2 regions of the Burkholderia sp. BCC1996 genome follow, and region 1 is predicted to be linked to the other one. Evidence: riboswitches for the same ligand, from Rfam matches in the RefSeq annotation. Region 1 holds a riboswitch; the other holds the start of a gene.
The links. Region 1 has a riboswitch for cobalamin ahead of cobG (precorrin-3B synthase). Riboswitches for the same ligand answer to the same signal wherever they lie in the genome.
Positions count from the first base shown of each region.

Region 2: another riboswitch for cobalamin. It lies ahead of U4Z64_RS01715 (TonB-dependent receptor domain-containing protein); the one in region 1 lies ahead of cobG (precorrin-3B synthase).

Region 1 covers NZ_CAJPHM010000017.1:139,585-142,993, forward strand. Annotated here, with positions in the region: gene U4Z64_RS24230 (precorrin-8X methylmutase) at 1-547, opposite strand, end outside; gene cobG (precorrin-3B synthase) at 540-1,901, opposite strand; cobalamin riboswitch at 2,008-2,200, opposite strand; gene cbiE (precorrin-6y C5,15-methyltransferase (decarboxylating) subunit CbiE) at 2,416-3,409, shown strand, end outside.
Region 2 covers NZ_CAJPHM010000001.1:386,647-390,055, forward strand. Annotated here, with positions in the region: gene U4Z64_RS01715 (TonB-dependent receptor domain-containing protein) at 1-1,416, opposite strand, end outside; cobalamin riboswitch at 1,745-1,938, opposite strand; gene U4Z64_RS01720 (helix-turn-helix transcriptional regulator) at 2,049-3,095, opposite strand; gene U4Z64_RS01725 (hypothetical protein) at 3,265-3,409, shown strand, end outside.

The DNA.
Region 1 (3,409 bases):
ACGGCACGCCGCGGCTGTCGGCGTCGAGAGCCGCCTTCGATTCGGCCGCGCCGATGAAGCCGACCGGAAAGCCGAGGATCAGCGCGGGGCGCGGCGCACCGGCGTCGATCATGTCGAGCAGGTGGAACAGCGCGGTCGGCGCATTGCCGATCACGACGACGCTGCCGGCCAGATGCGGGCGCCACAGTTCGAGCGCCGCGGCCGAGCGTGTGTTGCCGAGATGCCGCGCGAGGTCGGGCACTTCCGGTTCGCCGAGCGTGCAGATCACGCGATTGCCGGCCGGCAGCCGCGCGCGCGTGATGCCTTCGGCAACCATCTTCGCGTCGCACAGGATCGGCGCGCCGGCCGCGAGCGCCGTACGGCCCGCCGTGCCGGCGCCGGCCGAGAAGCGCAGGTCGTAGGTGACATCGACCATCCCGCACGCGTGGATCACGCGCACCGCGAGTTTCTCGAGATCGGGCGGAACCTGCGACAGGTCGGCCTCGGCGCGGATCGTCGCGAACGACTGGCGGTAGATTTCCTGCCCGTCGCGAATGTAGTCAAGCATCGGTGGTGTCCTGGCTGTGGCGCGCGCCCGTCAGTCGGGCCGCGGCCTGGTCAATCGTCAGATGGCGCGCGAGCGGGGCGCCGAGGCCCGCGGCGGCGTCGCGCCGGTAAAGGTCGTAGCGCGCGGGCGCGACCGCGACGAGCGTATGCGTCGCGGGGTGCGGCAGCGCACAGTGGCGCTCGCAGCCGGTCAGGTGCACGTCGACCGGATGGCCGACGCGCGCGGCCAGCGCGAGCGCATCGCGTTTCGTATCGGCGCGCGACTTCGCGCAGCCCGCGCTGCCGGTGCAGGCGACCAGCGCCGCCAGCGGGTCGGATGTCGTGCACACGAGCCCGAGCGACGCGAGCGCGTCGAGCACGGCCGGCGCACGTTCGTGCCGCACGCCGTGCACGAACACGCCTTGCCACGGCGTCATCGACAGTGTGCCGTCGCCGTCGGCGTCGGCCAGTGCCGCGAGCCGTTCCAGTTGCGACGCGTCGAGCCGGCCGAGCACGAACTGCGCGCCGACGCTGCAGCGATCCGCGTCGCGCGACGGCTGTGCGCCGAAACGCAGCGCGGCATCCGCTTGCGTGCGCCGCCAGCCGGCCAGTGCCGGATCGGCTTCGAGCGGGAACGGTACGTAATGCTGCGCACGCTCGCGCAACGCGCGTGCGCCGCCGGTCGCGAGCCACGCGCGCATCCGCGTGACGTCGGCCGGCGCGAGATCGAGGAACGCCAGCAGCAACGCGCGGACGAGCGCGACGGTCTGGTCCGGCGCCACGTCGAACGCGGCGGGCGGATCGCCGGGCGCGACCGGCGGACAGCCGGCCAGGCCCGCGGCGATGCGGACCGCGCCGTCGCCGCGACGCCACGCGGCGAGCCAGATGTCGTGCGGATGATCGAGCGCCGCGACCGATTCGCCGCCGTCGAGCTGGATCGAGAATTTCGGCGACAGTTCGCCGCGGCGCGGCTCGTGCGTCAGCATGTCGAGCAGCGCAAGCGCGAGTGTGCGGCTGTCGAGCAGCGCGTCGGGATCGCGCCCCGCAAGCGGGCTGAGCATCAGGTTGCGGACGTCGTCGCTTGCGGCAAGCGCGGCGCGGTCGTCAGCGGCCTCGCCCGCGTTGATGCGTGGGCCCAGGCCCGCGTCGAGCAACGCGTCGACCAACGTATCGGCCGTGCCGTCGCGAATGCCGCGCAACTGGAGATTCGCGCGATTGGTCGCGTCGATCGCGCCGGAGCCGCAGGCACGCGCGACGGCGGCGATCGCGCGCGCCTGCCGCGCGTCGAGCCGGCCGCCCGGCAGCTTGATCCGGCACAGCCCGCCGTCGGCGGCCGCGACGACGCGCACGAGCCCCGGGCAAGCCGAAGGGCGCACGACGGGCGAAGCAGGATTCGAATCGGGGGCGGATCTCAACGGGATACCGGGACAGTGTCGCGCCGCGGCCAACGCATCGGTACACCCCGCCCGACGCCGACTGGCACGCACGCACTTTCAGGCCGGCAGGTCTCCTGGCTGACAGGTCGGCGCCGGCTCCCGGCCTTCCCGGTGAAACCAGTGGCATGAGGGGGGAGATCGGCTCGCTGTCTACAGTTGCGGGGGCAGCCACAGCGGCGCGAGGCGCGCCCTGTGTTCCCTCTTCGGCCCCGAAGGGCACCGGCGAACGAACGGCCGTAGGATACCCGATTTCACCGGCGTTTCGGGCCCCCCAGGCGACCGTCGGGCAGGCGCCGTGGCCGACGCGAAACGCGGCCCGGCGTCGGCGGGCTCGCAGATGAAACGCGCGGTGGAACACGGTACCATGCCGACTTTCGCAATGCGGACGGCCGCACCGGCGCCTTCACGGCCGCCGTGCGGCGACTCGATGGAATCGGACGAAGGGGAAGGGTGCATGACGGCGTGGCTGACGGTAGTGGGCATCGGCGACGACGGCTACGCGGGGCTCGGGCGCGGCGCGCGGCGCGCGCTGCTCGAGGCGAAGCGGGTCGTCGGCGCGAAGAGGCACCTCGACATGCTGCCCGCGCGGCTGCCGGCCGAACGCGCCGCATGGCCGTCGCCGTTCGACCTGTCGGGCCTGCTCGCGCAGCGCGGTTCACCCGTCTGCGTGCTGGCGAGCGGCGACCCGATGCTGTTCGGCGTCGGCGCGACGCTCGCGCGCGAACTGTCCCCCGACGAATGGCGCGTGCTGCCCGCACCGTCGTCGCTGTCGCTGGCGGCCGCGCGGCTCGGCTGGGCGTTGCAGGACGTCGGCGCGGTGTCGCTCGTCGGCCGGCCGCTCGCGACGCTGGCGCGTCACCTGCTGCCGGGCCGGCGCCTGTTCGTGCTGAGCGCCGACGGCCGCACGCCGGCCACGGTCGCCGCCGAACTCGCCGCGCGCGGCTTCGGCCCGACGCGCATCAGCGTGTTCGAGCACCTCGGCGGCCCGCTCGAGCGGCGCATCGACGGGCTCGCGCAAGACTGGCACATCGACGAAACCGCCGCGCTCAATCTCGTCGCGCTCGATTGCCAGGCCGGCCCCGATGCGCCGCGCCGCGCACTCACGCCTGGCCTGCCCGACGACGCGTACCGCCACGACGGCCAGCTCACCAAGCGCGACATGCGCGCGCTGACGCTCGGACGCCTCGCGCCTGCCCCCGGCGAACTGTTGTGGGACGTCGGCGCGGGCAGCGGCTCGATCGGCATCGAGTGGATGCGCGCGCATCCGTCGTGCCAGGCGATCGCGATCGAGTCGCATGCGGAGCGGCAGCGCTACATCGAGCACAACCGCGACGCGCTCGGCGTACCGGGCCTGCAACTCGTGGCCGGGCGCGCGCCCGATGCGCTCGCGGGGCTCGCCGCGCCCGATGCGATCTTCATCGGCGGCGGCGCGACCGTGCCCGGCGTGC
Region 2 (3,409 bases), on a different contig from region 1:
GTTCGCGTCGAGCGCGGCCTCGACCGAATCGCTGCGTTCCGGGCTCAGGTCCGGATTGCCGTAGCCCGGGTAGTACAGATCGTTGAACGACGGCAGGCGGAACGCATTGCCGTACGACACGCGCGCCGTATAGACCGGCGTAATGGCCCACGACAGCGCGGCGTTGCCGGTGTTCACGGCCTTCCCGGCAATGATCTCGTGGCGGCCCGCGACGAACATCGTCACGCTGCCGAGCGTCGCCGACTGATGCAGCGAGAACGCGGAATCGTTGCGCGTCGGCACGCCGTCCGGCACGTCGACCGGCAGGAACGCCTGTTCGCGCGTGAAGTCGTACGCCACCTTCGTCTCGCCCGACAGCGGCAGGCCGAACAGGTGGAAGCCGTGCGCCTGATGGGTCAGCGACGTCGACGAGCTGATGCGCTGCGAGTTGATCTGGTCCGTCGGGATGGCCGGGTCGCTCGCGTACAGGAACTGGCGATCGTTCGCATAACCGAACGACTGGTCGAACTGCGTGTCGGGCGTGACGTCGAGATGGAACGCGAGGCCGGTCGTCAGCTGATGATCGAGCTCGCGGTTCGCAAAGCCGGCGTTGTCATAGGACAGGTCGGAGCGGTGGTACAGCGCGAACGTCGAGATCGACCAGTTGTCGCGCGCATAGCCGAGGCGCGCATCGAGGTCCTGCGCGTGATACGGATTGCGGCCGTCTTCGTGGTAGGGCAACACGGGCCGCGTTGCGTCGATGCCCGCCGTGTTGTAGTCGTGCAGGCCGAGCGTGTAGGTGAGGCCACCCAGCGCGGCGAGCGGCCCCGTCGACGGCACGGTGCCCGACGTGCGCAACTGCGTGTCGAAGGTCTTGTTCGAGCCGCCGCCGAACGACACGGTGGTCTGGTTCGGCTGGCCGGCGGCGCGGCGCGTGAACAGCTGCACGACGCCGCCCATCGCGTTCGCGCCGAACGACGCGGCGGCCGGCCCCGAGATCACCTCGACGCGCTCGAATGCTTCGGTCGGCAGGTCGGCCCACGGCGCGATGCCGGTGGTCGGCGAGCCGATCCGGATGCCGTCGATGAACACCGCGACCTGGCTGGCCGACGAGCCGCGGATGCTGACCGAGGCCGACGAGCCCGGGCCGCCGTTCTGCGAGACGGTCACGCCCGGCAGCGTCGCGAGCGCCTGCGTGATGCTCGGGTCGCTCGGCGACAGCCGGTCGAGATCGGCGCGCGTGAGCACCTGCGTCGTCGCAAAGCGCTGGTCGAACGACTCGGGCAGATGCCGCGTGTCGGTCACGCTGATCGTCGGCAGGTCGGCGCCTTCGGCGGGTTGGGGCGGCTGCGCGGGCGGCATGTCGCCCGCGGCGTGGGCGATCGGGGAGAGCAGCGCCGTGGCGGCGGACGTGGCGAGAAGGTGGCGAAGATTCATGAGGCAGCGAGCGTGATCGTGTTGCAGGTACGGCGAGCGTAAGCGGGGGGGCGGCGAGTACCGCCTGGTTTTCGTTGGTCTATCGCGGGACCGGGCAGCGTGGGCGGCATTCACGCGTGTCGTCATGACACGTGCCGGACGACTTGGCACGGCACACGCGTGCGGACACGCGGCGCAGACTGGCCGCGCAACGGCACGATGCTTCCGGCGTGGAAGCGGAGGCGGAAAGATCGGACATCTGAAGGGTCCTGAGGTCGGGCCGTCCATGCAACGGGGCGACCGCCAAAGGCGGTGCTGGCGCATCGGGACACCCCGCCCGGTGCGGCTGCTTGGACCTCGGGTCGATGGCAGGTCTCCTGGCTCGCGGGTCGCGATTCGCACCGGCCTTCCCGGTTTCCCAGTGGCATGGGGTGGTGCGGATTCGCCGCTCACAGTTGCGGGGGCAGCCGCAGATTCGAGGCACGGCCTCTCCTGCGTTCCCTTTTGATCCCGTTCCCGGGAACCATCAGCGCGCAAGCGTAATGGCGAGCGCGCCGGTGCGTCAATTATCGAAGTGCGCAGGGATGCGAAAAAACGTCAGTGCTCGCCGGATGCTTTCGAAATCATTTCAATTCGAGACTTCGCACCGCGTTTCATGTCTGACGAAACGCACCGTCGGCGGCGCTGCAATCGCGCCGGAACCGGCTCGGCGCGATGCCCGTCCATCGCACGAACGCCCGCCGAAACGCTTCTTCGCCACCGAACCCGAGATGCGCGGCGATCCGCGCGACCGGCCAGTCCGACTCGCGCAGGCAGCGCCGCGCGACGTCGGCGAGGCACTGTTCGCGCAATGCGTGATAGCCGCTGCCTTCGGCCGCCAGCCGCCGCCGCAGCGTCGCTTCGCTGACGCCGAGCCATGTCGCCAGCGCCGCGAGCGCGGGCAGCGCCTGTTCGCGCGCGAGCGCCGCATCGAGAAAGCCGCGCACCTGCTGAGCCCATGACACGACGGCCGGCGCGGCATCGATCAGCCGAAACGGAAAATCGACGAGAAACGCGGCCAGCTCGCCCGGCTGGCGGATCACGCGCGCATCGAGCCGCACCGCGTCGAACGCGAAGCCGTAGGTCTTGCGGCCGACGTCGACCGGCGCGTTGAACAGCCCGAGCAGCGGCATCGCGTCTTCGCGGCGCGGATGGCCGAGCCAGACTTCGTCCGGCCGCAGCGGCTGCCCGATCAGCCAGCCGAACAGTTGCAGATAGCAGAACAGTCCCGTCAGGTCGACGAGGCACGCGGCGGGGCTGCGCGTGCGGCGCAGCGAATCCATCCGGAACGTCGCGCGTCCGTCGCGCACCGCGAGCGACAGTGCGCCGGCGCGCGGCGTCAGCATCTCGCAGAACTCGGCGGCGCAGCGGATCGCGTCGGCGAGCGTCGCGCAACTGAGGAGGCACCGGCACATCAGGTCGACTTCCTGCTTGCGCATCGGCGGATGGCCGTCGCCGCGCGCGACCTGCGCCTCGAGCCGCTCGATCGCGTCGCGGTACAGCGCGACGAAGCCGCCGGGTGTCGTCGTCGACGCAGCAGCAACGGCCGTCGGCGCAGGCCGTTGCGCCGGCGGCACGCCGCTGCGCGCCAGTTCGTCGAGCAGACGGGCACCGAAGCCCGGCAGCACGCGGCCGCGTGCCGGCAATGCACGCTGTTTCATATGTCTCCCGATCTGAGCGTTGCGACAGGGGCCGGTGAGCGTGCCGATAGGGGTTCGCCGGCCGCCGCCACGCAAGAATGCTATCCACGCCGGCCGCTTCCGGCCTCGCCGGAACGGCGTAGGCGGCCGGCATCGCATCCCGCCACGAACCACCCGAGACGACCCGCGAATGATTCAGATCGTAGACGAAATCACCCTCGCGCCCGAGCGCATTCCCGACGTTCTCGCGCTGCTGCGCGACCGCTATTTGCCGGGCCACGCGGCACGCGGACTGACGGCGGCCGGCCGCTGGGTGTCGCCGCCCGTCGCGGTGC